Regions from separate parts of the Bacillus sp. AP8 genome, predicted to be linked through region 3. Evidence: predicted binding sites of a transcription regulator. Region 3 holds the regulator's gene; each other region holds the start of a gene.
The links. Region 3 encodes NrdR, which represses ribonucleotide reductase genes. Its sites were predicted from a motif close to AACACNATATATNGTGTT; they were not measured.
Positions count from the first base shown of each region.

Region 1: the regulator NrdR is predicted to act here: its motif matches at 1,808-1,825, upstream of BN349_RS11860 (vitamin B12-dependent ribonucleotide reductase).
Region 2: the regulator NrdR is predicted to act here: its motif matches at 3,474-3,491, upstream of BN349_RS17935 (anaerobic ribonucleoside triphosphate reductase).
Region 4: the regulator NrdR is predicted to act here: its motif matches at 5,939-5,956, upstream of nrdI (class Ib ribonucleoside-diphosphate reductase assembly flavoprotein NrdI).

Region 1 is NZ_CAPG01000040.1:5,148-12,876, reverse strand. Features, by position in the region: gene BN349_RS11870 (rhodanese-like domain-containing protein) at 1-373, opposite strand, end outside; gene BN349_RS11865 (lipoate--protein ligase family protein) at 507-1,343, shown strand; gene BN349_RS11860 (vitamin B12-dependent ribonucleotide reductase) at 1,921-4,479, shown strand; gene splB (spore photoproduct lyase) at 4,698-5,723, shown strand; gene BN349_RS11850 (patatin-like phospholipase family protein) at 6,205-7,086, shown strand; gene BN349_RS11845 (SA1362 family protein) at 7,150-7,518, opposite strand; gene BN349_RS11840 (DUF1385 domain-containing protein) at 7,648-7,729, opposite strand, start outside.
Region 2 is NZ_CAPG01000074.1:79,755-87,483, reverse strand. Features, by position in the region: gene pfkB (1-phosphofructokinase) at 1-573, shown strand, start outside; gene BN349_RS17945 (PTS fructose transporter subunit IIABC) at 589-2,463, shown strand; gene BN349_RS17940 (TetR/AcrR family transcriptional regulator) at 2,618-3,271, shown strand; gene BN349_RS17935 (anaerobic ribonucleoside triphosphate reductase) at 3,537-5,894, shown strand; gene nrdG (anaerobic ribonucleoside-triphosphate reductase activating protein) at 5,908-6,423, shown strand; gene BN349_RS17925 (NETI motif-containing protein) at 6,636-6,830, shown strand; purine riboswitch at 6,909-7,010, shown strand; gene purE (5-(carboxyamino)imidazole ribonucleotide mutase) at 7,541-7,729, shown strand, end outside.
Region 3 is NZ_CAPG01000051.1:40,908-48,636, forward strand. Features, by position in the region: gene thrS (threonine--tRNA ligase) at 1-1,361, opposite strand, end outside; T-box leader at 1,433-1,677, opposite strand; gene ytxC (sporulation protein YtxC) at 1,747-2,604, opposite strand; gene dnaI (primosomal protein DnaI) at 3,000-3,935, opposite strand; gene BN349_RS13570 (replication initiation and membrane attachment family protein) at 3,952-5,364, opposite strand; gene nrdR (transcriptional regulator NrdR) at 5,423-5,881, opposite strand; gene BN349_RS13585 (glyceraldehyde-3-phosphate dehydrogenase) at 6,330-7,361, opposite strand; gene hutG (formimidoylglutamase) at 7,586-7,729, opposite strand, start outside.
Region 4 is NZ_CAPG01000027.1:343,176-350,904, forward strand. Features, by position in the region: gene tagU (polyisoprenyl-teichoic acid--peptidoglycan teichoic acid transferase TagU) at 412-1,347, opposite strand; gene BN349_RS06430 (AMP-binding protein) at 1,553-3,496, opposite strand; gene BN349_RS06435 (helix-turn-helix domain-containing protein) at 3,733-4,614, shown strand; gene BN349_RS26610 (hypothetical protein) at 4,753-4,881, shown strand; gene BN349_RS25840 (hypothetical protein) at 5,227-5,403, shown strand; gene nrdI (class Ib ribonucleoside-diphosphate reductase assembly flavoprotein NrdI) at 6,162-6,545, shown strand; gene nrdE (class 1b ribonucleoside-diphosphate reductase subunit alpha) at 6,511-7,729, shown strand, end outside.

The DNA of each region.
Region 1 (7,729 bases), on a different contig from region 3:
CTTTTAAATGGAATAGTTGTCTATAGCCCTTTTTATAAAGCAGTTGAGCAGCACGACCACTACGAAGTCCACTTTGGCAGTATAAATATACAGGTTTATCTGGACGTATTTCTTTTAAACGTGTTTTCATTTGAGACATTGGAATGTTTCTTGCCCCAAGGATGTGTCCACCTTCAAATTCATTTGGTTCGCGAACATCGATTAGTTGAGCCTTACGGTATCCTTCAATAAATTCTTCTTGAGTTAACGTTTTTACAGCTCTTTTTGTCGCCCACAAATTATAAAGAGTGTACACAATAATAGCTACTAATAGTACAAGTAAATATCCTAGCAATATTAAAACTCCTCTCACCCTAAAAAACGATACAATCATTATTTATTATAATATTGTCTTCATATAATATCAAAGAAATTTCACAATCCGTTGATTTAAAAACAATTCTTTGTCTAACATATACTTTTTTGTTATTCTTATAAAGATTATTTGATAAGGGTGGTTTACAAATATGGTGCAAGAGACTTGGGCGTTTATTGATTCTGGCAATTGTTCACCAGGTTATAATATGGCAATGGATGAGATGCTTTTACAATGGCATAGTGAGGGGAAAATTCCACCTGTTATTCGATTTTATGGATGGAATCCTGCTACACTCTCAATTGGTTACTTCCAAAAAGCTGAAAAGGAAATAAATATACATAAAGTAAAAGAATCAGGATTAGGATTTGTCCGTAGAGCTACTGGAGGCAGAGCTGTCTTACATGAGCATGAGCTAACTTATAGTGTTATAGTTACGGAAGATCATAAAAACATGCCGAAGAATGTAACTGAAGCATATCGTGTTATTTCTGAAGGGATATTAAAGGGATTTCAAAACCTCGATTTTAATGCATACTTTGCTGTACCTGAAACAGAAGAAGATAGAAATAAACTGAAAGATCCTAAATCTTCGATTTGTTTCGATGCACCAAGTTGGTATGAGTTAGTTGTTGAAGGTAGAAAGGTAGCGGGAAGTGCTCAAACAAGGCAAAAAGGTGTCATATTGCAACATGGCTCGATTTTGCTAGATTTAGAAAGTGAAAAACTATTTGATTTATTTCTATTTAAAAATGAACGTTTGAAAGAAAGAATGTTTGAAAGCTTTAAAAACAAAGCAGTAGCGATTAACGATCTTTCTGATCGAATCATTACTCTTGAAGAAGCAAAAGTAGCCTTTAAAAAAGGATTTTCAGAAGGTTTGGGTGTTACGTTACAAGATTATCAGCTTTCAGAAGGTCAACAAAATGATATACTAAAATTAAGTAAAGAAAAATATGAAAGTGACGAATGGAATTTTATGCGATGAACGGTTATCCGTCATCGCTTTTTTGTTGTTTAGGAAATGATAAAATTTTGACCTATGGATCGTTTGCTTTAGAAAATGTTGAAGTCTAGCTCCTTCACCTAAGCCCTCGAGGTCATGAGCCAATCCGTCAGAAGCTCAAAGAGCAACCTTCTAGCCAGCTTGTCTTATGTTTGGCCGGGGGTAATCAAGCGCTAATGCTTTTATTGTTCAATGTCACCAAATTGCAAAAAGTAAAGAAAAATATTTTTTATTTCATTTTTTGTGAAAAAGGAATAATCCAATAAAGTAAAGGGTTCGTCTTAAAATAAAAAAATGCAACTCTAAAAAATTTTGAAATAAAGTTAGAAAAAACGAAAAATGATAAAAATTCTATACTTATCTCGTTTTTTCGACCTTTTTCACGTTTGACAAAATTGTTTTTATTTCTACAAAAACACTATATATTGATATGTATAATTATGGAGAACTCAATATATTGTATTTAAAGAGACAATGTGATAAATTTAATTATACTTTAATAAACTCAGCAATTATGTGTAATTATATATTTTATGGTAGTGAAAAAGGAGAGGTAACAATGTCTGTTGCGATTTTAGAAACCATGAAGCAAAATATCAAGAGGTTAAATCAGGATATCAAACTATTTCCACAAGTTCATCCTATAACAGCCGATATGAAGCTGACTCATCAAGGAGTCTCTCGTCTTGTTATGATCGATCGATATTCATTTAAAGATACGGAAAAAATTACTTTATCTGAGGGCGATTTTGTTGTTTTAACAATAAAAGAAGATCCGAAATTCCCGGCACGAGGTTTAGGACATATTGTGAGCATTGACTGGCAACAGAAGAAAGCTAGGGTTCAGGTTGAAGACGAATTTAGAGGAGCTTTGGATAAGCCAGAAGAAATAGAATCAGGTATCGTCAATCGATCATTAGATGTTATGGAAAAGCCACTTGAGATATTTTATGAGCAAATTGCTAAAAGAAATGCAACGGGATTAGCTGCAGTCGAAACAACTGAAGAGAAGCGCAAAGAATGGTTTGAAAAATTTTATGAAGAGTTATCTAGTTTAAATTTCGTACCAGCTGGAAGAGTATTGTACGGAGCAGGATCTAATACAGATGTAACGTATTTTAATTGCTATGTTATGCCGTTTGTAGCAGATTCTCGTGATGGGATATCTGAGCATAGAAAGCAAGTTATGGAAATCATGAGTCGTGGAGGTGGAGTAGGAACGAACGGATCAACTCTACGTCCAAGAAATACACTAGCAAAGGGTGTGAATGGGAAATCTTCAGGTTCAGTATCTTGGTTAGATGATATAGCTAAGCTGACTCATTTAGTTGAACAAGGTGGTTCAAGACGTGGTGCGCAAATGATTATGCTCGCTGATTGGCATCCTGATATTGTCGAATTTATTATTTCTAAAATGCAAAATCCACGTATCTTACGATATTTAATGGAAAATACAAACGATGAAACGATTAAAAAATATGCTAATGAAAAGCTAAAGTTTACACCTTTAACTGAACAAGAAAGAACAATGTATCAAGGGGTTGTAAACTATAAAAATATACCAGGTTTAGGTGGATTTAATGAACAAAATATTCGTGAAGCAGAGGAAAAACTTCTAACAGGTGGAACATACAGCGTTCATAACCCGGAATTTCTAACAGGTGCTAATATATCCGTTTGTTTAACGAAGGATTTCATGGATGCTGTTGAAAATGATAGTGATTATGAATTGAAATTTCCAGATGTCGAGAACTATAGCAAAGAAGAAATGGACATTTATAATGAAGAATGGAAAAATGTCGGTGATGTTAGAGCATGGGAGAAGCTTGGACATAAAGTAAGAGTATACCGTACGATTAAAGCAAAAGAGCTTTGGAATTTAATCAATATTTGTGCTACTTATTCTGCAGAGCCTGGGATTTTCTTTATTGATAATGCGAATGATATGACCAATGCGAAAGCTTATGGACAACAAGTGGTAGCAACGAATCCATGTGGAGAGCAACCTTTAGCTCCATATTCTGTTTGTAATTTAGCTGCTATTAATTTAGCGATGATGGTTAATAAAAAGACGAAAACAGTTGATTATACGAAGCTTAAACGCACGGTAGAGGTTGGTGTTCGTATGCAAGACAATGTTATTGATGCAACACCATATTTTCTTGAGGAAAATAAAAAGCAAGCTTTAGGTGAACGTCGTGTAGGATTAGGTGTAATGGGATTACACGATTTATTAATTTATTGCGAAGCAGCTTATGGAAGCGCACAAGCAAACCAGATAGTTGATCAAGTGTTTGAGGTAATTGCTACTACAGCTTACGCGGCTTCAATTGAACTAGCTAAAGAAAAAGGAAGTTTTCCTTTCTTGGTTGGTCCAAATCATGAAGAAACAAATACCTTACGTGAAAATTTTGTTTCAACTGGTTTTATGAAGAAAATGCCTTCTAGTATAAAATCTGACATTAAAAAGTACGGAATACGTAATTCACATTTATTAACCGTAGCTCCAACAGGAAGTACAGGTACAATGGTAGGTGTTTCTACAGGTCTTGAACCATACTTCTCCTTTACGTATTTCAGAAGTGGCCGTTTAGGTAAGTTCATTGAAGTGAAAGCTGATATTGTACAGGAATATTTACAACAAAATCCAGAGGCAAAACCTAATGATTTACCATCCTGGTTCATTTCAGCTATGGAATTATCGCCAGAAGCACATGCAGATGTACAATGTATTATCCAAAGATGGATTGATAGTTCGATCTCTAAAACAGTAAATGCACCAAAAGGGTACAGTGTAGAACAAGTAGAAAAAGTGTATGAGCGATTATATAAAGGCGGTGCAAAAGGTGGTACAGTATACGTCGATGGCAGTCGCGATTCTCAAGTTCTAACTCTTAAAGCAGAAGAAAATCATTTTGAACAACAATCTTTTGAACTCGAAGATGATCAGGCAAAGGTTGTATTAGTTGATACGATCAATGAATTACGTTCTACAAAGGTGACGATTGGTTCAGAAGTGGGGAATACTTGTCCAGTATGTCGAAAAGGTGAGGTTCAAGAAATGGGTGGCTGTAACACATGTACAAATTGTGGAGCACAGCTGAAATGTGGTTTATAAAAAAACATTAAATAATGGGTGGTGAAAAGAGCGTTCAAATTGAACGCTCTTTTTTCTGCAACGACCTTCAATACCATAATATGATATACGCAGTCACTTAAGTTAGTCCATTCAATGAAACAAATAGAGGGATTCGGAAATAAAATTTCCAACTTTTTTATTGAGTGTTGGCTCGTATGGTTGAGGAGAATAAATCTTAAAAGAAATGGGTGATGACTTTGAAACCCTTTATCCCTCAACTTGTCTATATTGAACCACAAGCGCTTGAGTATCCTCTTGGTCGAGAATTAAAAGCAAAATTTGAAAGCATGAATATAGAAATGAAAGAAACAACATCTCATAATCAAATTCGAAATTTGCCTGGAGAAACCGATTTACAGAAATATCGAACTGCTAAATCAACATTGGTTGTTGGTGTTAGGAGAACGTTGAAATTTGATACATCAAAGCCTTCTGCAGAATATGCTATTCCACTAGCTACTGGTTGTATGGGGCACTGTCATTATTGTTATTTACAAACCACTCTCGGTAGCAAGCCTTATATTCGTACTTATGTCAATTTAGAAGAGATATTTGATCAAGCAGATCAATATATGAATGAACGAAAACCTGAAATTACGCGTTTTGAGGCAGCATGTACTTCGGATATTGTAGGTATTGATCATTTAACTCATTCCTTAAAGAAAGCCATTGAATTTATAGGGACACGTGAATTTGGAAGATTACGTTTTGTAACAAAATTTCATCATGTCGACCATTTACTCGATGCAAAGCATAATGGACACACTCGTTTTCGTTTTAGCGTTAATTCTAGATACGTCATAAAAAATTTTGAACCAGGTACATCGAATTTTTATCAGAGATTGGAAGCTGCTAAAAAGGTGGCAAATGCTGGATATCCTTTAGGCTTTATTGTAGCTCCAATCTATATGCATCAAGATTGGAAGGATGGTTATTATGAATTGTTTGAACGTTTGAAGGAATCATTAAATGGCATTCAGATTTCCAACTTAACTTTTGAATTAATTCAGCACCGTTTTACAAAACCTGCAAAGAAAATGATTCAGAAGCATTATCCCAAAACAAAATTAGAATTAGACGAAGAAAAAAGAAAGTATAAATGGGGAAAATATGGAATTGGAAAATACATTTATCAAAAAGAGGACGCGGCAGATTTAGAAGAAACGCTTTCTAGTTTTATTAAGTATTTTTTCCCTGATGCAGAAATACTGTATTTTACGTAAAGGTTGTTTACTAAAAGATTGTTGTTTTTAAATAAGGAGCGAGACTCTTGCGGGAGCAGCTGGATAGGTGAGATTCCATAGGGCATTTATGTACCAAGGATGCTCAGCGCCCGCCCAATGGAAAGTGAGCATCCTGGAGTGGAATTTAAACGAAGCCTGTATTCAATACTTATTCATAGGCAACAAAGTATGCGAAAACACCCAACGTAAAAAACAATGAGGTTACACCAATAAAGCCATCTCAGAGTTGATTTGATATCGGCATCTGAGATGGTTTTATTTCTATGGGGCTTTTTAACTAAAATGCGCAATGTAGATAGCTATCTGTAGGAAAATACTGTTCTTCCTAAACTCCTTACTTGTCCGTGGTAATAAAGTATGCGAAAAAAGCCTTTTTATAAAAGACAAACTCATTCAGTAATAAATTCGTTCCTAAGCGCTTAAAAATGTAAAAAGACTTCCTTTTGAGGGGGGGACGATGATGCTCATCGATGGTGTTTTTTCGGGTGGAGGAATAAAAGGGTATGCCTTGATAGGGGCGTATCAAATTTTGGAGGAAAAAGGTTATAGGTTTAAAAGAACAGCAGGAACAAGTGCAGGTTCTATTATTGCAGCCTTTATTATGGCAGGATATACAGGGAAAGAAATTGAAAAGATGATGCTAGAATTAAATACAGAAATATTATTAGATGAAAGATTGGGAGTTCGTATTCCGTTTGCAAAATGGCTATTATTGTATTGGAAAATGGGGTTATTTAAAGGTGATAATCTTGAAAGTTGGCTGGGAGAAAAATTGGCTGCAAAAGGGATACATAACTTCTCTCATCTTCCAGAAGGCTCATTTCGTGTTGTAGCCTCAGATGTTACCCATGGAGAAATAGTCATTCTTCCCGATGATTTGAGTAAATATAATTGTAATCCTGCTACATTTTCAGTTGCTAAAGCGATTCGGATGAGCTGTAGTATTCCGTATTTTTTTGAGCCAGTAAAAATGAAATGCAATACGGAGACCACCTACATTGTCGACGGTGGAGTCTTAAGTAATCTACCAATGTGGTTATTCGACAACGAAAATGCTCAAAAAGTAAGACCTGTTTTAGGTCTCAAGCTAACTGGCAAAAAATATGGTATACAACCGCGAGAGATTAAAAATGCTATTTCCATGTTTGGGGCTTTATTTGAAACAATGAAAGATGCACACGATAATCGCTATATATCTAGAAAACAAGAAAAGAACATCATATTTATTCCTATTGAGAATACATCTAGTATTGATTTTTATCTTTCAGAAAAGAAGAAGTTAGAACTTATTGAGGTAGGCAGAAACACTACTAAGAAATTTTTAAAGCAGTGGAGTTTTTAAGTTGAAAAGCTACCCTATTCGAGAATGCAGGATATCTTTTGTCCGCAAAAAAAAATCAGGTTATTATGCCTGATTTTTCTTTTTACCCTTTTTCCCTTCAATAACCGTTAAATGTGCGTCCGATCTTTTTCTATGTTTGATATTCTTTTTTGAATTCGCATTAGAATAATGAATGACATTTGCCTTTTTGGGTTTAGCCCCTTGTTTTTTTTGCATAAGCTTCTTAGACTGCTTGGCGGCTTTTTTATAGGCACTCTGATTGGGAGAACCACTCAGCTTATTAAAAACGAATAGGACTACACAAAAAATAATGATAGCAATTAAAATGGTTGATAAAAACCCTTTTGGATCGCTTATTAATGATGTGCCTGCTCCAACTAAAGCAAGACTGATTAAAATTAATAAAACAATAAAAGACTTTGAACGATTCATAAAGGCCACCTCCTTATAATCTTCAATGAATAATATTGTAAACGTTAAAAATAGTGAAAGTAAAGAGTTCTTGTTGTTGGTACTCTTTACGTTACAATTCATCCTAAATAAAAATTATTATATTTAGTTTTACACTATAACCTCTTTTTCTAAACCTGTTTTCTCTTCATTTTCTAAAATTAATAATCTTTCAAAGGATGCTATCGCCACT
Region 2 (7,729 bases), on a different contig from region 3:
CAGGAACTTTATAGCAAGCTGGATGAATTGCAAGCTGGTGACATACTTGTTTTAGCTGGAAGTATTCCACCTTCAATTTCACAAACTTTTTATTCGGATTTGGTCAAAAAATATAGCCAAATGGGTGTAAAAGTTGTGGTTGATGCTGGAGGAAAAGTATTGGCAGAAGTATTGGCAGATAAACCATTTCTGGTAAAACCAAATCATCATGAGTTAGGTGAATTATTTGGAACAGAAATTAAAACGGTTGAAGAAGTCATTCCTTATGGAAAAAAGGTTGTGGAAATGGGAGCTGAAAATGTCATTGTTTCCATGGCTGGCGATGGTGCTCTTCTTTTTACAAATGGAGATGTATACACCGCTACGATACCTAAAGGAAAAGTGCTTAATTCTGTTGGTGCAGGAGATTCGCTCGTTGCAGGTTTTATCGGAACTTATTCAAAAGAACATGATTTTATAAAAGCTTTCCAAGTAGCAGTAGCAACAGGAAGTGCAACAGCATTTAGCCAGGATTTAGCATCAAAAGAGAAAATTGATTCTTTATTAGATCAAGTAACTATCAAGAAATTATAAGTTAGGTGGGACACCATGAAAATTACGGATTTATTAAAAAAAGACACCGTTATAATTCATTTGGCTTCTACGAGTAAAGCAGAAGCAATAGATGAAATGACTAAAAAATTAGAAGAAGCTGGTCGTTTAAATAGTCTAGAGGGATATCGTGAAGCGATATTAACTCGAGAATCGCAAAGTACAACAGGAATTGGTGAAGGGATTGCTATTCCTCATGCGAAAACGGATGCAGTTAAAATTCCTTCTATATTATTTGCAAAATCAGAGCAAGGTGTTGATTATGAATCATTAGATGGGCAACCAGCTCATCTATTATTTATGATTGCTGCGAGTGCAGGTGCTAATAACGAGCATCTTGAAACACTATCACGTCTTTCATCTCTGCTAATGGATGCCAAGTTTCGTGAAGATTTATTAGCCGCTCAAACTCCAGATGAAGTGATTTCAATTATTGATAAAAAAGAAAAAGAAGAAGATGGTGAAGAAGAAACCGTTGATGTTTCAAAGGATGAGCAATTGGTACTTGCTGTTACAGCTTGTCCAACTGGAATTGCTCACACATATATGGCGGCAGATGCATTGAAAGCAAAGGCCAAGGAAAGAGGCATTGCTATTAAAGTTGAAACAAATGGTTCAACAGGTGTTAAAGGAGAATTAACGCCAGAGGAAATTGAGAAAGCAACTGCTATCATTGTGGCGGCAGATAAACAAGTAGCTATGGATCGTTTCGCAGGTAAGCATGTCATTAAAGTTCCTGTTGCAGCAGGTATTCGTAAAACAGATGAATTGCTTGATCGTGCTTTACAACAAGATGCTCCAATTTATCAAGCAACTGGAGAAGCAGCAAGTGATGCTAATTCTAGTTCATCAACTAAAGGCGGATTTAGTGAGTATTTCTATAAGCCATTAATGAATGGTGTTTCTAATATGCTTCCATTTGTAGTAGGTGGCGGTTTATTAATTGCCCTGTCCTTCTTAATTGGTGGTATTAATGCAGAAGGAACTATTGCGGAAGCGCTAAATTCAATTGGTGGCGGAAGTATAGGAGCATTTGCCTTATTAGTTCCTGTACTAGCAGGTTTTATCGCGATGGGAATTGCTGACCGTCCTGCATTTGCGCCAGGTATGGTAGGTGGACTTTTAGCTGCAAGTGGTGGTGCTGGATTTTTAGGTGGTCTAGTTGCTGGTTTCTTAGCTGGTTATGTAGTCATCGGATTGAAAAAATTATTCTCAGGCTTACCACAATCATTTGAAGGAATTAAACCAGTATTATTATATCCTTTCTTTGGTATGCTACTTGTTGGTTTAATTATGATTTTTGTTGTTAATACACCAGTTAAATTCGCAATGGATGGCTTAACTAACTGGTTAAACGGCTTAACTGGAACAAATATTGTATTATTAGGTGTTATTCTTGCAGGTATGATGGCAGTTGATATGGGTGGTCCTATTAACAAAGCTGCATTTACTTTTGGTATTGCTATGATTGATGCTGGTAACTATGTGCCTCAAGCAGCGGTAATGATTGGTGGGATGGTGCCACCACTTGGTTTGGCTCTTGCTACAACATTCTTTAAAAATAAATTTACCTTAGCTGAACGTGATGCTGGTAAAACAAACTACGTAATGGGACTATCCTTTATTACAGAAGGAGCAATTCCTTTTGCAGCGGCTGATCCAATAAGAGTAATAGTAAGTTCTGTTATTGGTGCAGCTGTAGCTGGTGGTCTAGCTTTATTCTTTGGTTGTACATTACAAGCTCCACATGGTGGTATCTTTGTTATTTGGGCAGTTAAAAATCCATTAATGTACTTCGTTTCACTATTAATTGGTTCTATTATTACAGCAGTCCTTGTTGGATTCTGGAAGAAACCAGTTCAAGAAAAATAATTATGAAAAAAGGTCTCATCTTATAATATAAGTATAAGTTGAGACCTTTTTTAATTACCCACAATACTTCAGCGTTTTTCGATAAATTGACATTATCCCGATATTTTGTTAGCATTTTCTACTATTAGTATGACCAAAAGGGTGTGTTATGTTCATGAGTTCTCATGAGAGTTTAGCAATGGATAGACATAATGGCAAAACGAAAAGGAAGAATAGCATTGTTGCTGCCGCTGAAAAACTATTTATTCAAAAAGGTTATGAGAAAACGACAATGCAAGATATAGCAAATGAATTGGACATTGGGGTTGCCACTGTATTTCGTTATTTTCCAAAAAAAGAGAAGCTTTTTGTTGCTGTAGCTGTATATATTATGGAAAAAAATATCGCTACTTTCGAGTCTTTTGCTAATCTTGATATCACTTGTATTGAAAAACTAGATAAAATTTTTGAATTCTTTATGTCATTACATTTAACTAAATTCACTAACCAAACAAAATTATTAGAAGCATTTGAAAGCTATGCAGCTCTATCTCCAGAACCGTTAGAAGATATTGATCAATACTATGATGCAATTTTGAAAAACTCTAAAATATTTGAGTCGATAATTGAAAATGGTAAGCAGGATGGGTCAATTCGAACTGATATTGAAATAACAGAAGCTTTTATATCTATTACACATGCTTTTATGAGCTTTTCCAAAAAGCTTAGTTTGTTTCAAAGTATTAGTATCACAGAATCTGGTGTTGAATCAGAAAAACAGCAGGCTATTGTAAAGAATATTTTTCTTGATTATTTACGAGCTAAATAGACATATAGATGATGTGGATTATTTACTAATTCTAAAAAGTGGTAAGGGAAAATGGATAAAAAGTGAACATTTTTTGCTAGTTTATCGAAATCTATTGGTATATTTTTTAACCTCATTGACGCTAAAAAACTATTTTGTTACATTAAAGATAATTAAAAAATGCTCCCTTTAACTTATGTTGAAGGGCATTTTTTTGATTTTTCATACTACATATAGTGTTAATGTTTTGATTATATTCCATATATTGTGTAAGGGGTTGGCTGTTTTGATAAAAGAGGTAAGTAAACGCGATGGTAGAACTATTCCATTTAATGAAGAGAAGATTACGAGAGCGATTTTTTTAGCTGCATCGCAGGTAGCAGAAAATGAAGGTAAAAAGGCTGATTATCATTTATCAGAGCTACTTACTAAAGAAGTTGTAAACGTAATTAATAAACAGTATCTAGGTAAAATTCCTAGTGTTGAGGAGATACAAGATATAGTCGTAAAAATATTAATAAAAAATGGTCACGCCAAAACAAGCGAACAGTATATTTTATATCGTGGTGAACGTAATAGAGTTCGACATTCCAAAAGTAGATTAATGAAATCCATTAAAGAAATAACGTTTGTTGATGCTAATGATGCAGATATTAAACGTGAAAATGCAAATATAGATGGAAATACTGCGATGGGTACGATGCTGCAATATGGTAGCACCGTTTCTAAAGAATTCTGTAAGACAAATATGTTAAAACCTGAACATGTAATTGCTCATGATAAAGGAGATATTCATATTCATGATATGGATTTTTTAAACATGGGTACTTTAACATGCTGTCAAATTGATATAAGAAAATTGTTCGAGGGTGGATTTTCCACGGGGCATGGATTTTTGAGAGAGCCAAATGATATTGCTAGTTATGCAGCATTGGCAGCGATTGCTATTCAAAGTAACCAAAATGATCAACATGGTGGACAAAGTATTCCATTCTTTGATTACGGTTTAGCTGAAGGGGTGAAAAAAACATTTAAAAAATCTTATATGAGCCATTTGATGAAAGCACTTCAGTTGTTTGAAGACTTAGATGATCAAGAAGTAGTGTGTGTATCAGAAATTGTGCAGAAAGTAGAATTACAAACTAAAAGTGAATTGCAACTCGCTTTATCCGATGAATACCGTGAAGTAGAAAAAGAGATATTAATGCGTACTTTTGCAATTGGAGAAGAACTTGTGGAGAAGATTCAAGCTTTTTCTTACAAAGAAGCTCACAAAGAAACCAATAGAAAGACATACCAGGCTATGGAGGCATTTATTCATAATCTAAATACGATGCATTCACGTGCTGGTGCACAAGTTCCCTTTTCAAGTGTAAACTTCGGCACAGACACTTCAGCTGAAGGAAGAATGATTACAGAAAATTTATTGCTTTCATTAGAGAGTGGGCTTGGTAATGGAGAGACACCGATTTTTCCAATCTTAATATTTAAGGTAAAAGAAGGAGTAACTTTAAATCCTGGAGACCCTAACTATGATTTATTTAAGTTGGCATGTCGTGTCTCGGCTAAACGTCTGTTTCCTAACTTCAGCTTCTTAGATGCGCCATTTAATGCTCAGTATTATCAAGAAGGTAGACCGGAAACAGAGGCTACGTATATGGGCTGTAGAACTCGTGTATTAGGCAATGTTTGTGGTGAAGAAGTAGTAAGTGGTCGTGGAAATCTTTCTTTTACAACAGTGAATTTGCCTCGATTAGGAATTAAGCATGGAATGCTGCAAACTGGCGAAGCGGATTTAAAGGCATTTTTTACAGAACTAGATGAAAAGATTGATTTAGTTATAGAACAGTTATTAGAAAGAATGATGGTACAAGGGAATAAAAAGGTAAAGAACTTTCCTTTCCTAATGGGACAAAATATTTGGACTGGCTCTGATAAGTTGGATTGGGATGATTCATTAGCTGAGGTTATTAAGCAAGGAACATTAACAATCGGATTTATTGGATTGGCTGAATGTTTGGTTGCCTTAACAGGTAAGCATCACGGAGAAAGTGAAGAATCACAAAAATTAGGATTAAAAATTATTCAACATATGAGAAAACGAATGGATGAAGCATCTGAAAAATATCATTTGAATTTTTCATTAATTGCAACGCCTGCAGAAGGATTATCAGGTAGATTTACAGCCATTGATCGAAAAGAATATGGTGAACTAAAAGGCATTACAGATCGTGAGTATTATACAAATTCTTTTCATGTACCTGTGTACTATAAGATTAATGCGTTTGATAAAATCAAGACGGAAGCACCTTATCATGAATTAACGAATGCAGGTCATATTACCTATATAGAATTGGATGGAAATCCTTCAAATAATCTAGAAGCTTTTGAAAGTATTATTCATGCCATGAAAGATTTAGGAATTGGATATGGTAGTATTAATCACCCGGTTGATCGTGATCCTATTTGTGGGTATTCTGGAGTTATTGAAGGTGATATATGTCCATCATGTGGCAGAAAAGAAGAAGACGGAGACATTCCATTTGAAAGAATACGTCGAATAACAGGTTACTTAGTTGGAACAGTAGATCGATTTAATAATGCTAAAAAAGCAGAAGTACGAGATCGTGTAAAGCATTTTTAAAAGGAGATAAAGAATGAAAGTTAGAGTGGCAGCACCTTTAACGTACGACAGTATTGTTGATGGCCCAGGTTTAAGAATGGTGTTATGGACACAAGGCTGTGTACACCGTTGTAAAGGATGTCATAATCCACAAACTCATGATCCTTTAGGTGGTTTTGAGTTAGACTGTAACGATATTATTCATCAAATGAGGAACGCTAAATTGCAAAAAGGTATTACTTTTTCAGGTGGAGATCCATTTCTACAGCCAAAAGCTTTACTATCTATTGCTATAGAAGCGAGAAAATTAGGCTTAGATGTTTGGGCATATAGCGGATATCGTTGGGAAGAATTAATAAATAAAAACAATCCTAATTATGAGGATAATTTATTATTGCTAAGAGAAATTGATGTTTTAGTTGATGGGAGATTTATTGAAAAACAAAAATCTATTGAATTACTCTTTCGAGGATCAGCTAATCAAAGAATTATTGATGTTCAACAATCATTAAAATCGCTTGACGTTGTTCTAGTTCCAAGATATATGTAACGAAAAGAGTGTCACAGAAGCTATGCTTTTGTTGGCACTCTTTTTTAATGAGTTTAAAGGAACTTAGGATAAAATAGGATTCTCTATAATATGGAGAAGAAGAAGAAGAGTGTATAATATATTGTGAAAATACCATTGCTATGATGGTCTTGTCTTCATATAGTATATTGGTTACACTAACGTAAAAGACGTGATGGAGGGCAGTAGAAGTTATGGCTGCAAAAAAGAAATTTGAAGTAGAAGAATATGAAACAATAGATGCATGTTTAGATCGAATGAAATTGGAAGGATATATGCCTATAAAGCGGATTGAGAAACCCATCTTTAAGGAAGTAATTGAGAATGGTAAGACTAATTACGAGCCTTCAGGGAGAAAAATTATCTTCGAAGCGATGAAAATAGAGTAAAAAACGAACGTTAGTTTTAGATGTTGTTTAATTGTTCGATTTTATATTGACAACAAATATAAAGGATTGTTAATATGTAACTACAATATATGTGTCTCTCATATAATCTTGGGGATATGGCCCATAAGTTTCTACCCAATTACCGTAAATGATTGGACTATGAGAGAAAGTATAATCTATTTTAGGGTAAACTGTTTAACTCTTTAACGAGTTATTATACATAACTATTCCCGAATAGTTTACTTTCTCTTGCAGAAGTGAACTATTCGTTTTTTTGTTTATAAAGCGGGTATCGATATATGAAAAAAGATATATCTCGTTTTGTATGAAATGATATGCCTCATATGAATTTTGGAAGAAGTAGTCTGATTATACAGAAGGTTAATGTTATACTACAATAGTTTATCTTATGCTGGTCGGAGCTAAACAGCCGTTTCAGCATTTCATATTGTCTAGCTTCAGTGCCCAGCTCCTCAAAGTCATAAACCACCTACTTCAGAAATCTTTAGGATTTCTTACAGTATGCGGTTTATGCTGGTCGGAGCTTATCGAGGCACTTCAGCATTTCATATTGTCTAGCTTCAACGGCTAGCTCCTCGAGGTCATAAGCCAATTCGTCCAGAAGGTAAAAAACAACCTTCTAGCCGCTTTGTCTTATGCTAGTCGGAGCTAAACAGCCGTTTCAGCATTTCATAATTGGAGGGTAAAAGATGAAGCCTCAGGTTGGTGTAATTATGGGGAGTATTTCAGATTGGGAAACAATGAAATATGCTTGCGAAGAATTAGAAAAAGTGGGCATCTCCTATGAAAAACAAGTTGTTTCAGCACATAGAACGCCAGATTTAATGTTTGAATATGCTGAGAGTGCAAGAGAACGAGGAATTAAAGTTATTATTGCT
Region 3 (7,729 bases):
TCCATTGTTTCTTTCAGCATGGCTTGCGCTTTTTCCCACATTTGATCGTCATCATAGTATTTTTCTGTGTTTTCAGGATCACGATATGATAAACGGAAAGAATAGTCATTTAGATTGAAGTCTTTATATACGTCAAGAACTAAATGAACAACTCGTTTAAATTCCTCTTTAATTTGATCTGGACGGACAAAAATATGAGCATCATTAAGAGTCATTCCTCGTACACGTTGAAGTCCAGAAAGAGCACCACTCATTTCATAACGGTGCATTGTTCCTAATTCAGCGATACGAATTGGTAATTCACGATAGCTGTGGATATCGTTTTTATAAATCATCATATGATGTGGACAGTTCATTGGACGTAATACCAATTGTTCATTATCCATATCCATTACAGGGAACATATCATCTTGATAGTGATCCCAGTGACCTGATGTTTTATATAAATCAACACTTCCCATAATTGGAGTGTATACATGGTCATAACCTAAACGAACTTCTTTATCCACTATATAACGCTCGATTATACGACGGATTGTAGCACCTTTTGGCAACCACATTGGAAGACCTTGTCCTACTTTTTGTGAGTTAGTGAATAAATTCAATTCTTTCCCGATTTTACGGTGATCACGTTCTTTTGCTTCCTCTAATAAGCGTAAATGCTCTTCTAAATCTGCTTTTTTAAAGAATGCAGTTCCATAAATACGTTGAAGCATTTTGTTACCGCTATTTCCTCTCCAATACGCACCTGCTACGCTTAATAATTTAAACTCTTTAATTTTCCCAGTTGAAGGAACATGTACTCCACGGCAAAGGTCAGCAAAATCACCTTGCTCATAAATCGTTACTTTCTCATCTGCAGGAATAGCTCCGATTAACTCCACTTTGTATTCATCATCTTTAAAGAAAGCAAGTGCTTCATCACGAGTTACTTCTTTACGAACAACCTCAATGTTAGCATTAATAATTTTCTTCATTTCTTTTTCGATAGCTGGAAGATCATCAGTTGAAATTGGTTGATCCACATCGATGTCATAATAGAAACCACCTTCGATTACAGGACCTACACCAAGCTTAACATTTTCTTTTCCGTAAATTCTTTTAACAGCTTGAGCCATTAAGTGAGCTGTACTATGGCGAAGAATTTCTAGTGCCTCAGCAGAATCTTCAGTAATAATCTCAATAGAAGCGTCTTCTGTTATTGGACGTTTCAAATCAAATAATGTACCATTCACTTTTCCAGCAAGTGATTTTTTTCTTAACCCTGGACTTATAGAAGCGGCAATTTGTTCAGTTGTTGTTCCATTAGCAAACTCCTTTACAGTGCCATCTGGGAAAGTAATTTTTAGCATTTCAGACATATTGTTTCCTCCTTTAAATTTCAGGGGTCAGAGCATTTTAGACATAATAAAAAGCCCGCCCCTGTATGAAATACAGGGACGAGCTATACGTTTATAACCCGCGGTTCCACCCTTGTTTCATTTATTCTCATTTGAAAAATAAATGACTCTTAAGAAAGCTGTTAACGGCAGCGTCCGTCAGCTATTACTCGATCTTCTTTCACAGCTGAAGTTTAGAGGTGGTAAGTAAAGCGCTAGGATAGGAAGCTTACAGCCTATAGACTTCCCTCTCTAAAAACCATCACAAAATTACTCTTGTCCTCATCATCACTTTTTTCATATAGTAGTTTGATTATGTAAGATATTATAAATTGTTATGTAAGTAAAAGCAAGTGAGGTTTCACATTTAAGTACTTTTCATTTGTGCGTCTATTTTATTTGATTCAAAACGAGCAATTGGTAAAATTTGAACCCTCTCTTCAAATATCCGTTGAATGGTGATAATTAAAGGATAATCATCTTGATCGCAATATATATATAGATTTCTTGGCGCAATTGAGATAAGTGGAGCAAGTACATGAGAGTCTATATACATCGGATAGTCATAAAAGAGCTTACGATCAATAAACTGTTTTACTTCTTCTTTTTCCAATTCGGAAAAAAATTCATTGTAAAACTTGAAGTCCTTCTGATGCACAAGATGAAGCTCCTCCATCGAAGGAGATTTAGATAGCATAAAAGCTCTTAGCTTATGAAGAAAATGCTGAAACTCCTGTTCCATTTTATACTCATCAATTGCAATTTCTACATAATCCAATAAATAATTCATCACACCCTTCATTCTAAATTTCAGAAAAGAAGGAAATGACAAAGAAACCTTTCTTTCAAAAATTACAGCTAAGCTGTGATCAATTTTTTGTCTTAATTCATTCCAAAATGCTTCATTCTTCCTTTTATCCTCCTGCATAACCGACACTGCCATTTCAACAATTTGATCGCATTCTTCTTTGTCACTAAAGTAGAATTTTTCACGAACAATCTTTAAAAGCCATTGAAGGAATAAATCATCGCGAATAAATGATAAAATAGCTTCACGAGTAATTTCAAGCAACTTTACATAATTGTCCTCCTCTACTACAAGTGAAATCGAATCATTTTGATAATAATTTATATATGAAAGTAAATCATTATTTTTAAATTGTTGAGAAAAGATATGCATAATACGCTCTGCTTGTTCTTTCGTTTCAAAATAAATATGTACCAATAATACCCCTCCTAGCCAAACGTTCCATATATGTATATGGAAAGATGTCCTTATTTAGAAGTAGTAAGAATAAGAAAAAGCATCACCCCTATTTTTGGGGATAATTGCGCATTTTAACAAAGGAGTTTGCACATACCATAAAACGAATATAAACGGAGAACTAAGAGCGGACAACGAGCATACTTGGCACATAGGACTTGTGAAATCTCGAACCTTCCGGCTCCTATTTAAAAACAATAAACTTTTAGGAAGCAACCTTTTACAAAAATGAATTACACTCTACTTTAAAATAAGACGATATTGTTGAAAATGACGAACAAAAATAAGCCATGCTCCGCAAAATCTGAGCATGGCTTATAAATCTCACAACAAATATTCCATTATAATGTGAAAAACTATTCGTTTCTTCTATTTTCTCCATCTAGCAGATACGGTTCTGCTAATGTTCGAATTCGTTCCATAATCCGAGCAGCTTTTACCTCTTCTTTTTCCCCTTTTTGCGAATACGTTAAATGATTTTCTAGTTGCTTAAAATCAAAATTTGAAGTAAAAAATGTAGGTAATTTATCAGCCATTCGATGCTGTAAAATTGGACCTAGTACTTCATCCCTTGCCCAGCTAGACATCGTTTCTGCCCCAATGTCATCTAGCATTAGAATAGGTGCTGTCTTCACAAATTCAAGCTTAGTATTTAATGTTTGATCACCAATAGCAGATTTTATTTCACGTAAAAAATCAGGTACATACACTAATAACGAGGATACGTTTTTATCAGCTAGATTATTGGCAACTGCGCCAAGCAAGTAAGTCTTCCCAACTCCAAAGGATCCGTGCAAATAAAGTGCTTTCGGACTTTCACCATTCATATACGATTCAATAAAGTGGTGTGCAGCCTTCACGGCTTTCATTTTACCTACTGTATTAATATCAATCGTTTTTAAAGTGGCTAACAGAATATCTTGCGGTATATACAAGCTTTGAATTAATTTTTCTCTCTTTCTTCTTTCATCATCCCTAATTTTCTTCTCACAAGGCTCGTAAAATAATTCGATCGATTTCCCCTGTAATTTCAAGCGAGGTACATAGCCCTTCATCATATTTGTACAATCTAATAAGGTATGACACTTGGAGCAATCTCTCGTTTGTGTTGTATACTCATAAAGCTTCATTAAACTTTTTTCTATGATTTCAGAATCAATAGAAGAACTATGGCTTTTTAAAAAAGTGACAACATCAGGATGTGATAAGACTTCACTCCTTATCGCTTCATATCGCTTAGAAAATGAATCCGTATGGGTGAGCTTGCCGAAGCTTTGATTAATTTTTTTCACAACTATCACCCTTTATTTAATATTTTTCTCTAAGTTCTGCTTCTAACTTCTCTTTTTCTGCTAGGAAATCTGCATTTTCTTCCGTTTCTTTAGTATTTGAATGATCGGCTTCTATTTGATTTGTTTCCCTATTTTTTGCATCTTTTAACCAATCAGGGACAATTTCTGTTCTAATAACTTTTTTGGTCTTAGAATAGGATTGTTTTTGCTTTGAATTACGTTTTTGATCTTTCTCATATTCTTTTTTAGCCAAATCCATTGCTGCTTTAACGGTCTTAACATTTTTCCTTGCCCAATGGCTGGCAATTGTTTTCACGTATGCCTTTGGAAACTTTCGATCATTTTTAATCATAACGTATTCTATCAGAACATTCATTACACCTGGTAATAATTTTTGTTCAATCATAACCTCTTCAACAATTTTAAGCTCTGTCAACGTAGGCTCGACTCCACCACCATATTGAATCAGCAATTCTCTAGGCGAAACTTGTTCAAGATGTTGAATCCATTCCTCTTCTTTTGTTTTCGGTTTTTCTGTATGTCTATATTTAATAGGTTGCACTTGTTCAACTAAAGAAGGTAGTTCCTGATTATATTCGATTTGATACCAATCTCGCGCTGCTCTACGCAATTCTTCCATATCGATTTCATCATCGCTAATAACCGCTCTCATAACAATGGATTGCATGGCAATGGGGTTTATTCCATATATGTATGAAAGCTTAGCGATTGTCATTTGAATATCCTTCGTAAATGCCTTTTCTGAGATAAGCGTAGACTTCATTCCAGCAAAGAATAAACCAAAATCAAAATGCTCTGCAAAACCATCTAATTCTTGTGATTCCATTCGGCTAACAAAGGATTGTCCATGCTCGACTTCTAAGTCTTGCCTAGATTCTTCTGACACATAAAGCGAATCAAGATGCGAAGAAGCAAATACTTCAGGAAACGTTTTGGTTGTTTCTTGATAGCCCTTCACATCCATTGCTTCATCACTAAAGAAATGCTTTAGTTTAGCAAACTGACTTTTCCCTATCTTTTTATATAAATATACATTTAACATGCCATCTGTAAAAAATTGCTCTGGATTTAGAGGAGCCATCAATTCATATAATAATGATGTTGCTTCTTGACTTGATTGCTTATACACCTTCAACAGTCCAATCCCTTCAAGTCTACTTCTTGCTTCATAAATTTCCTTTAATGACAGTCCCATCATATTCATTAAACAATAATGATTACTATCTTTCGACCATAATCTGTTACTCTCAATTTCACTCCATAGCGTCATATATAAACTAACACTTAATGGACCAATAAGAGGCTGATATAGCAATGTAATGATTTTTCGGTCATACTCTCCAAGCATTCCTTTTGTCATAACCTGATATTGATCAACAGGAAGGAGTTGCTGCCAATGTTTCATCATCACAATTCAAACCTTTCAATTTTCAAGTCTTTGAAAAAAAGAGCTAAAAATTCAGCTCTTAACGTTCTTTATTAATTAAATCTTTCAACTCGTCAATAAAAACATTAATATCCTTAAATTGACGATATACGGATGCAAATCGTACATAAGAAACTTCATCAAGTTTCGCTAATCGATTCATTACCATATCACCAATTATCTCACTTTTCACTTCAGAAATACCACTACTTCGTAATTCTTTTTCAATATCTAAAATGAGATCTTCTAGATTTTTCAACGAAACAGGTCGTTTTTCACAGGACTTTATTAAACCTCTTAAAATTTTATCTCCTGAAAATTCTTCACGAGTACCATCTTTCTTCACAACAATTAAAGGCATTTCTTCTACTTTTTCAAAAGTCGTAAAACGGAATCCACAACTTTCACACTCTCTCCTTCTTCTAGTCGCTCGACCTTCATCAATCGGACGAGAATCTAAAACTCGAGTTCCGTTATGTTGACAACTAGGACATTTCATATGATCAACTCCGTTATTATAATAATCGGCATAAGTATTTTAATTTGTCAGACGTTGTATTGTACCCTTATATTATAAAAAACATTGATGTTTCACAATAGTAAAAGCTAAAACACCTATATATGTTGTATATTTTAAACATAATAGGAGATTTCATCAAATAATACAGGAGATATATAATTGATTATTCTTTAATCTTTTGTTATCCATTCACAATAATAAGCATTAAAAAAAGAGGTGTAAAAACACCTCTTTAAAATGGTCACTCTTTCTCATGATGCTTCCTTCCCACTATTTGCCCATTCCTCGTGGTATTCCTACATTTTTTTCAGTCTCAACACCGAATAGTGTATCTTTTATCAATTGATTTTAATTTTTCTAAGCTTTTTTCACAAAAAAAAGCTAAAAGAAGCAAGAGTACTTCTTTTAGCTCTTATACGATTGATACTTATCCGACTGCAACACTTTCAAGAGCAAGCAACTCTTTAGCTACAAGTTTAGTTAAATCTACTACTCGACATGAATATCCCCATTCATTGTCGTACCAAGCTAATACTTTCACTTTGTTATCTCCAATTACCATTGTGGAAAGGCCATCAATAATAGATGAATGTGAATTAGTATTAAAATCAATAGAAACTAAAGGTTCTTCAGTATATTGAATAATCCCTTTAAGCGCTCCTTCTGAAGCCGTAACAAAAGCACTGTTCACTTCTTCGGCTGTTACATTACACTCTAAGTCAACTACAAGGTCAACCAATGAAACATTTGATGTTGGTACACGTAGTGACATACCATGTAATTTCCCTTTTAATTCAGGTAGTACAAGTGACAACGCTTTCGCAGCACCTGTAGTTGTAGGAATAATACTTTGTGCACAAGCTCTAGCTCTTCTTAGATCTTTATGTGGATTATCTAAGTTTTTTTGATCATTTGTATATGCATGAACAGTTGTCATTAATCCATTGATAATTCCAAATTGCTCATTTAAAACTTTTGCTACTGGAGCTAGGCAGTTTGTTGTACAAGAAGCATTTGAGATAACATCATGTTCTTCTATATTTAATACCCCTTCATTAACACCCATTACAATTGTAACATCTTCATTTTTCCCAGGAGCTGATAAGATTACTTTTTTCGCTCCTGCTTCTAAATGCATGGCTGCTTTTTCTCGCTCATTAAATTTACCAGTTGCTTCAATCACAATATCAATATTCATATCTTTCCATGGTAATTCTCTTGGATCACGATTACTTAATAGCATAATACGTTTTCCATTAACAACTAATGAATTATCTTCTGCAATTACTTCTCCATCAAATTTCCCATGGTTTGTATCATATTTGATTAAGTGAGCTAATGTCTCTGCAGGATATGAGGCATTAACAGCCACAAGATCTACTGTATTGTCTAAAATCATTCTTCTAAAAACCATTCTCCCAATTCGTCCAAACCCATTGATCGCAATTCGTGCCTTCATTTTTCGGCCCCTCCCGAATTAATGTTATACTCAAAAGTACCTTATATGTCATTAGTATAACACAATACATTTTAATTGCGACAAAAATATGCTCAATTGTTCTATTTTTTTGAAAAAAATAAGCAAATATCACATTTTCAACATCCTATTTCTTTTTGACACAAACTCAATATCTCTTATATATTCAACGGTTCTTATGATAGAAATGAAGAATAAACGAATTGTTATTTTAAATGGTTAAGGAATGTTAAAATAACGTAAGCTGCTAGATTACTTGTTAAATTTCTAATATCCTTTGAAGGATCAATTTCTACAATGTCTATCGCTTTTACTTTTGAATACTCGGCAATTGTAGCCACACTTGTTAA
Region 4 (7,729 bases), on a different contig from region 3:
TTGATACGGGAGCGATGTTAATTTTATCATTTTCTAATATAGTAGATTATAATAAATTTTATGAACAAATAGGTGTTTTAACATAATGAACGCCACTGCACTTACTGCAGTATTGAATGAAAATTATGATGACGTAAAAGCAAATATAAGGGATGGACGTCTGATTATAAATGGTCAATATAATAATCAACACTTTAACTTTGATATAATATTCAAATGATTTCTTTCTGTAATTGAAATAGTTTAATCCGTTTAGAGGCTGGCCAAATGAACTTGTATATTTGGCCAGCTTTATTTATTTATAGACTAATATGTAGATATGGTTTCTTACAAATATATAAACTAAAGGATATGTATTAATCAATTCAAAATATAAAAGAAACCGCTAGAATACATGCGGTTTCTTTCTCATTAAGAAATTTCCAAATGTTCCTTCAAAACGCCTTGAATGTGTTCTTTCTCTTCATCAGGTACCAAGTAGTAATAAATCCCGTCAATCTTTGTACCTTCACCCTCAATGGTCATTTCTTCGATACTACCGCTAGCTGCACGGTAATTATTCTGAATATCCATCATTTCATCGAAAGTAAGATTTGTTTGGATATTACTTCCTAATGCATTGAAAATAGCTCTATAATTGGTTAAAGATGATACGCTCGCACCTTCGGCAATAATACCTTCGATAATTTGACGTTGTCTTCCTTGACGACCAAAATCTCCATTTGGATCGTTATATCTCATTCGCGTATAGCTGAGAGCTTCCGTTCCATTTAAATTAATTTCACCTTTTGTAAAATGATGGCCATCTTGTGTGAAATCTAAATCATTTTGTACGGTAATGCCATCTACAGCATCCACAATGTCTTTAAAGCCTTCCATATTGATTTTCACATAATAATCAATCGGAATGTCTAAGAAGTTTTCTACTGTATCCATTGCCATCTCTGGTCCGCCAAAAGCATAAGCATGGTTAATCTTATCTGTTGTATTATGTCCGATAATTTCAGTACGTGTATCTCGAGGAATACTAAGCATTTTTACATTTTTTGTGGTAGGATTCACGGTTAAAACAATCATTGTATCCGATCGACCTTTATCGCCATCTCGCTCGTCAATGCCTAACATAAGAACAGAGAAAGGTTCTTTCTTGGTTAATGCTAAATTTTCTGTTCTTTTTTCCGTTTTTCGATCAATCGGTGTGTGCATCGTTTCAACAGATTTTGTTAGTGAATGGTAAATTGAAAAAGCATAACCTCCACCAGCTACAAGTAGTAATAGAAATAAAATACCTATTACTTTTAGCCATGTTTTACTCTTTTTCTTTATTTTTTTTGATTTTTTTTCCATTCGTATTATATCGTCCTCTCGTTTTGTATAATACTTCAAATTCTATTATATAAAAAAACTAGTATATGCACAGAAAAAAAGTATGTTTTAAGTGTGGTGAAATAAAAAAATAAAGAATTTTGTCTAAATATTGAATATGATTGAGATTTTAGTCGTTCGAAATTAAACGGCATTTTTTGGAACTTTTGTTAAGATGTACGATAGTTTAAGATTTCTTGCGAATACCTTCAATATCTTTAACAGCTTCTCGATTCTCTAAAGCAGATAAATCTCCTATAGAGGTGTGTAAATAGGCAGCTTTAATCACTCTTCTCATCACTTTGCCGTTTCGTGTCTTAGGGAGCTGATTGACGAAATGAATCGCTTCAGGCTTCAATGCTTTACCTAGTGAAGCAGCTACAAGATTAAGCAATTCTTCTGCAAATTGTTCACAAGGGTTGTTGTTGTTTAAAACGACAAAACAGACTGCACATTCGCCTTTAACGGGATGAGGAACACCAATACTAGCACATTCGATCACATTTGGATGAGAAATGATTGCCGATTCAATTTCTGCTGGCCCGATTCGTTTTCCGGCGATATTCAAAATGTCGTCAGAACGGCCTGTAATGGTCCAAAAGCCATCAGAATCTTTGATGACCCAATCTCCATGAACCCATGTATGAGGATAGACGTTCCAATAAGCGCTTTCATAACGGTCAAGTTCTTTCCAAAATCCAGCTGTCATTCCTACCCATGGTTTCGTTATGACTAATTCGCCCACTTGGTTTTCAACTGAGCTTCCACTAGAGTCGTATACATCAACACTCATTCCTGGAATAGGAGAGTTAAATGTAATAGGGGAAATCGGCTTTAAAAGAACGTTTCCAAGAATGCCACCAGAAATTTCGGTACCACCTGAATAGTTGAATATCGGAATCTTTTCTTTACATACGTGCTTAAATAACCACAGCCATGGGTCTGGGTTCCATGGTTCACCAGTTGATCCAATGGCTTTTAAGGAGGATAAATCATATTGATCAATAAAAGTTGGATGATTGGTCATTATTGATCGGACAAATGTCGGTGATATACCTAGATGTGTAACTCGGTGCTGGCTACATATTTGCCATATTCGATCTGTTGTTGGATAGTCAGGTACGCCTTCAAATAATAGAATGCTAGCTCCATTTAAAAGTCCTCCGAATACGAGGAAGGGGCCCATCATCCATCCCATATCGCTATACCAAAAGAAAACATCTTCTTTATCAACGTTCATACATATTCCGGCATCAAAAGCGGCTTTAATAGGGAAGCCACTATGGGTATGAATGGCACCTTTTGGTTTTCCTGTTGTGCCTGATGTATAAATAAGCATGAGAGGATCATCGCTGTTTGTTTGGACGGTTTCGATTGCTTGATTGTAGGTTAGAAGAGAATGAAAGTCGATGTCACGCTGATCATTCCAAGGGGTGGGCTCTGAGGTGTGATTGACGACAATGACCTTTTGAATGGTTGAACATTGGAGTAAGGCAGCATCTACTTCTTTTTTCATCTCAATTCGTTTACCACGGCGATAATAGCCATCCGCTGTAAGTAAGTACTTTGAGCTAGATGCGTTCAATCGAGTTGCAATGGCATCCGCACCGTAGCCGGAAAACACAGGAGAAAAAATGACGCCAATTTTCGCTAGAGCTAACATGGAAATGACTGTTTCAGGTATCATGGGCATGTATATAGTAGCAACATCACCTTGTTTCATTCCATTTTTTAGAAATCCTACTGCGGCAGCATGAACTTCTTTTTGTAGAGATAGATACGTATAGGTTTTGCTCTTTCCATTATCACTCTCCCATATTAATGCGTTATTATTTTGTGTATGTATATCTGTAGCCCATTTTTCTAATGCATTTTCAACTACGTTCATCTTCCCATTTAAAAACCATTTAGGGTATTTCCAGTCTTCTGAAGTTTGTAATACTTCGTCATATGGATGTAGCCATTTGATATCTATAGATTTAACTGCGTTATCCCAAAACCAGGCAACATCCTCGATCGATTTTTGATAAAAGGTATCATAGTCTTTATAACCAAGATTCATCATCATTTTATATAACCTTGTATTTTTGGATTCTTCCTCATTTGGAAACCAAACTGGCTTATTCTTCATTGAAATCTCCTTTCTATTAAATGCTCTATTAATATTGTAATTATAGCATAAAATATGGATAAATTTTGAAGTTTTATGGTAATGTATAAGTAGATTCATTTTGGCAAAAAAGAAAAGGTTATGTAAAATTAACTAAAAAATCTGAAAAATGTAACTAATTGCTCATGACAATCCATAAACACAATCATGTATTCTATAATAATGAATCTAATGAGTATGTGAGGGGAAGAGTATATTTGGAAAAACAACAATTAGGTAAAATAATTAAAGAATTAAGGCAACAGCTTGGACTGTCACAAGCTGAATTGGCAGAAGGGATTTGCTCCCAAGCCCAAATTAGCAAGCTTGAAACAGGTGATGAATATCCATATAGCAATACGCTATATGAAATATCAAAGAAACTAGGCGTAGATATGAATTATTTCTTTCATAAAATGGATTCACCTAATTTAGATTATGTTGAAGAAGTAAAGAATATCATTAGAAAATTCATACGCAATAGGGATTATGTTTCCATCTCCTACATTATAAAAAAAGAAAAAAGCAGTCAGCTTTTTCAAACGACGTTAAATAAACAGTTTCTTCTATGGCATGAAGCAATTTGTATTTATTATTTAGAAAATAATAAAGATTTAGCTATCCAGCTATTAAAAGAAGCTTTAGAATTAACCAAAATGAAGGACCAATTTTTGAAAGAAAATGAGATTGAAATTTATTTAAGTATGGCCGTTATTCACGATGATGAAAATAAGCTAGACAATGCATTAGACATCTATTATGAGGCTTTGAATAAGATCAATCAGCTCCCTCAAAGAAAAAATTATAAGTTGAAACTTCGTGTGTTTTATGGATTATCAAGAGTGTTAGTACAAATGGAACGTTTTGAAGAAGGTTTGGAGTACGCTAGAAAAGGTGTTAGCTTATGCTTGAATAAGGAAACGCTTTATTTATTAGGAGAGCATTTATTTATGGTCGGTTATTGTTTATCGAAGTTAGACAAAAAACAAGATTCTACACCATACTTCAAAGACTCTATACATATTTTTAATTTGGAGAAAAAAATCCAAATGTCTGACTTAGTAAAAGAAGAAATGAAAGAGCAACAAGTTAAAATATAACTATCATTATATGATTATATGCAAAACGAAGAATACGAGAGAATATCGTATTAAAATATCGAAATTTGCTCGTTTTTGAAGAAAATATGATATTTTGTTTTATTGTATGATATAGAAAATGGAAAGGAGAGATGAAGAATGAAGAAAGTTATTGCCCAAGTATGTGTTGCAGCTGCATTATTTGGTTTTGCGTTTGCAGGAGGAGTAGTTCCTCAAGGCGGCGGAAGTCCAATTATGCCAACTGACTTATTACCGACACAACATTAATCTAAACCAAACTACATAAGAAAACTACTTCAAGAGTAATCATTTTTCCATTCATTATACATGTTCTACCTTAATCTACCATCTTTTAAACCAAAGAGTTTAATCTTTGGTTTTTTTTTAGCTCTTATTAACTGAATTCCGTGAATTTTGAAATTAGTTCCGAAACGACTGTAAAATCTACGCTAATCTAGCGAAAAGTGAGATTCTGAGCGTTAATTAATAAAATACTATTTTGTATAAAAGTTTTTTGAGTATTACTAGATTTGTAAAAATATTAATAAATTAGGTTTAACAAGGTAATCACTTGGGTAAATGAAATATGTGTTCAATAAGGAGGACAAGAAGATGAGAAATAATCCATATTTATTAACGTATTCAAAAGATGGTGTTTCATATTTCAAATGGTTTGCAACAGAAATGGAAATGGATCAGTTTATCGATAACAATGAAGGAATCGAAGTTAATGAGGGCATACATATAAAGGATTCTGAAACAATAAGAGGTTTTAGAAGAAAGGCGTAACATATAGGTTTCCAAAAAGCAGTGCTTATTTTTCGTGAAGCACTGCTTTTTACTGTCTGATTATGATTAAGACATAAAGTATTGTTGAAATTTATGAGATGATATTCAACTTTCGAGGAATGTGGTTCAACTTTCTGGATATATCGTTCAATTTTCAATCAAATTGATTCAACTTTAGGTAGTTTTGGTTCAACTTCCTAACTTAAAGCGTTTTAGACCAGGAATAGAATAGTCGTAAACGAACAAGCAAAGCCTAATTTAGGATCTGTTTGTTTTAGGTAATAATAAGTTCCTATAGTAGTAATTTATGAGGTTCAATTTTCTAGTAAAACAGTTTAACTTCCACCCAATTTGATTCATCTTTTACTAGTTTTGCTTCAACTTTTTGATTTTCAGACATTTAGCCATGTCTATATATCGCTATAAACAAAAAAACGACAAAATATGAATAGGTATTGTGTAAGAAAGAATAGAGTTGGCTAGGCTTCATGTACGATAATCAATGATTTGTCGAATTTTATAGAAAAATACCACAAACACAAGTTATAGTATTATAATCTTGATTATTGATACTATATGTAGTAGTATTTTGATTTGAAGAGAATTATTCAAGTTTTCGATAATACATATATCATAATGCTAGATACCTAGGAAGTAAAGCTTAGATGATTCTGAATACATATTTTATTATGAGATTTTGCTATAATGGAAAATGTGTGTCGAATTGAATTTGAAGTTGAGGTGTGAATGGAAATACTATGTTAATTGTATATGATAGTTTAACAGGTAATGTAAAACGTTTTATTCAAAAAGTAGAATCCAAAGCTCAAAAAATTACGGAGGGCCTGATTGTGAAGGAGCCTTTTATTCTTGTTACGTATACAGTAGGATTTGGTGAAGTTCCAAAGAGTACGATCGATTTTTTATCGAATAATTACCCTTTCCTACAAGGGGTTGCGACAAGTGGTAATAGAGTATGGGGAGCCAATTTTGGTAAAGCGGGTGAGCGAATTTCCAATAAATATCTAGTGCCTCTTCTTTTAAAATTCGAATTAAGTGGAACAAAACAAGATATTGAGGTTTTTAAACAGGGGGTTGCACAGTTAGATGAAAGAACAAATTCCGAAATGGTTAAAGCTTAACAACGAAATAATGATTAAAAAAGATGGTGTTTTTCAATTTGAGAAAGACAGAGAAGCTGCTCACAGTTATTTTGTAGATAACATTAATCAAAACACGGTCTTTTTTCATGATTTAAAAGAAAAATTAGACTATCTAATTAAGAATGATTACTATGAGGAAGAGTTTCTAAATAAATACTCTTATGAGCAAATAAAAGAAATATATGATATCGCTTATGAAAGAAAATTTCGTTTTTCTTCATATATGTCAGCTTTCAAGTTTTATAATGACTATGCTTTAAAAACAAATGATAAAGCGAAAATTCTTGAGAGATACGAAGATCGTATTGCGATTGTGGCTTTATATCTAGCTGATGGCGATTTTGAAAAAGCAAAAAAATTAACAAAGATGTTAATTAACCAAGAGTTTCAGCCTGCTACCCCTACATTCCTTAATGCAGGGCGTAAAAGAAGAGGTGAGCTTGTAAGCTGCTTCCTTTTAGAGATGAATGATTCTTTGAATGATATTTCTATGGGTGAGAACATTGCAATGCAATTGTCAAAAGTAGGTGGAGGCGTTTCAACGAATTTATCAAAAATTCGTGCGAAGGGTGAGCCTATTAAAGATATTGAAAATGCAACAAAAGGTGTAGTTGGCGTTATGAAGCTGTTAGACCATGCATTCCGATATGCTGATCAAATGGGTCAACGTCAAGGCTCTGGAGCAGTTTATCTCAATATTTTTCATAAGGATATTAACGATTTTCTTGAAACGAAAAAGATATCTGCTGATGAAGATGTTCGTGTGAAAACTTTATCAATTGGAGTGGTTATACCGGATAAATTTATCGAGTTAGCAAGAGAAGATAAAGATATGTATGTGTTCTATCCTTATTCGGTTTATAAAGAATATGGACAGCATTTAGATGAATTAAATATAGATGACATGTACGATGAACTAGTGGATAATCCGAATGTTCGTAAGGATAAATTAAATCCAAGAAGATTATTGGAGAAAATTGCCGCGCTTCGATTTGAGTCTGGTTATCCGTACATTATGTTTAAAGATAATGTTAATCATGTTCATACAAATAACCATATTTCAGAAGTGAAATTTAGCAACTTATGTTCAGAAGTGTTACAGGCTTCTATTCCATCTAATTATACGGACTATGGTGAGGAAGATGATATTGGCTTAGATATTT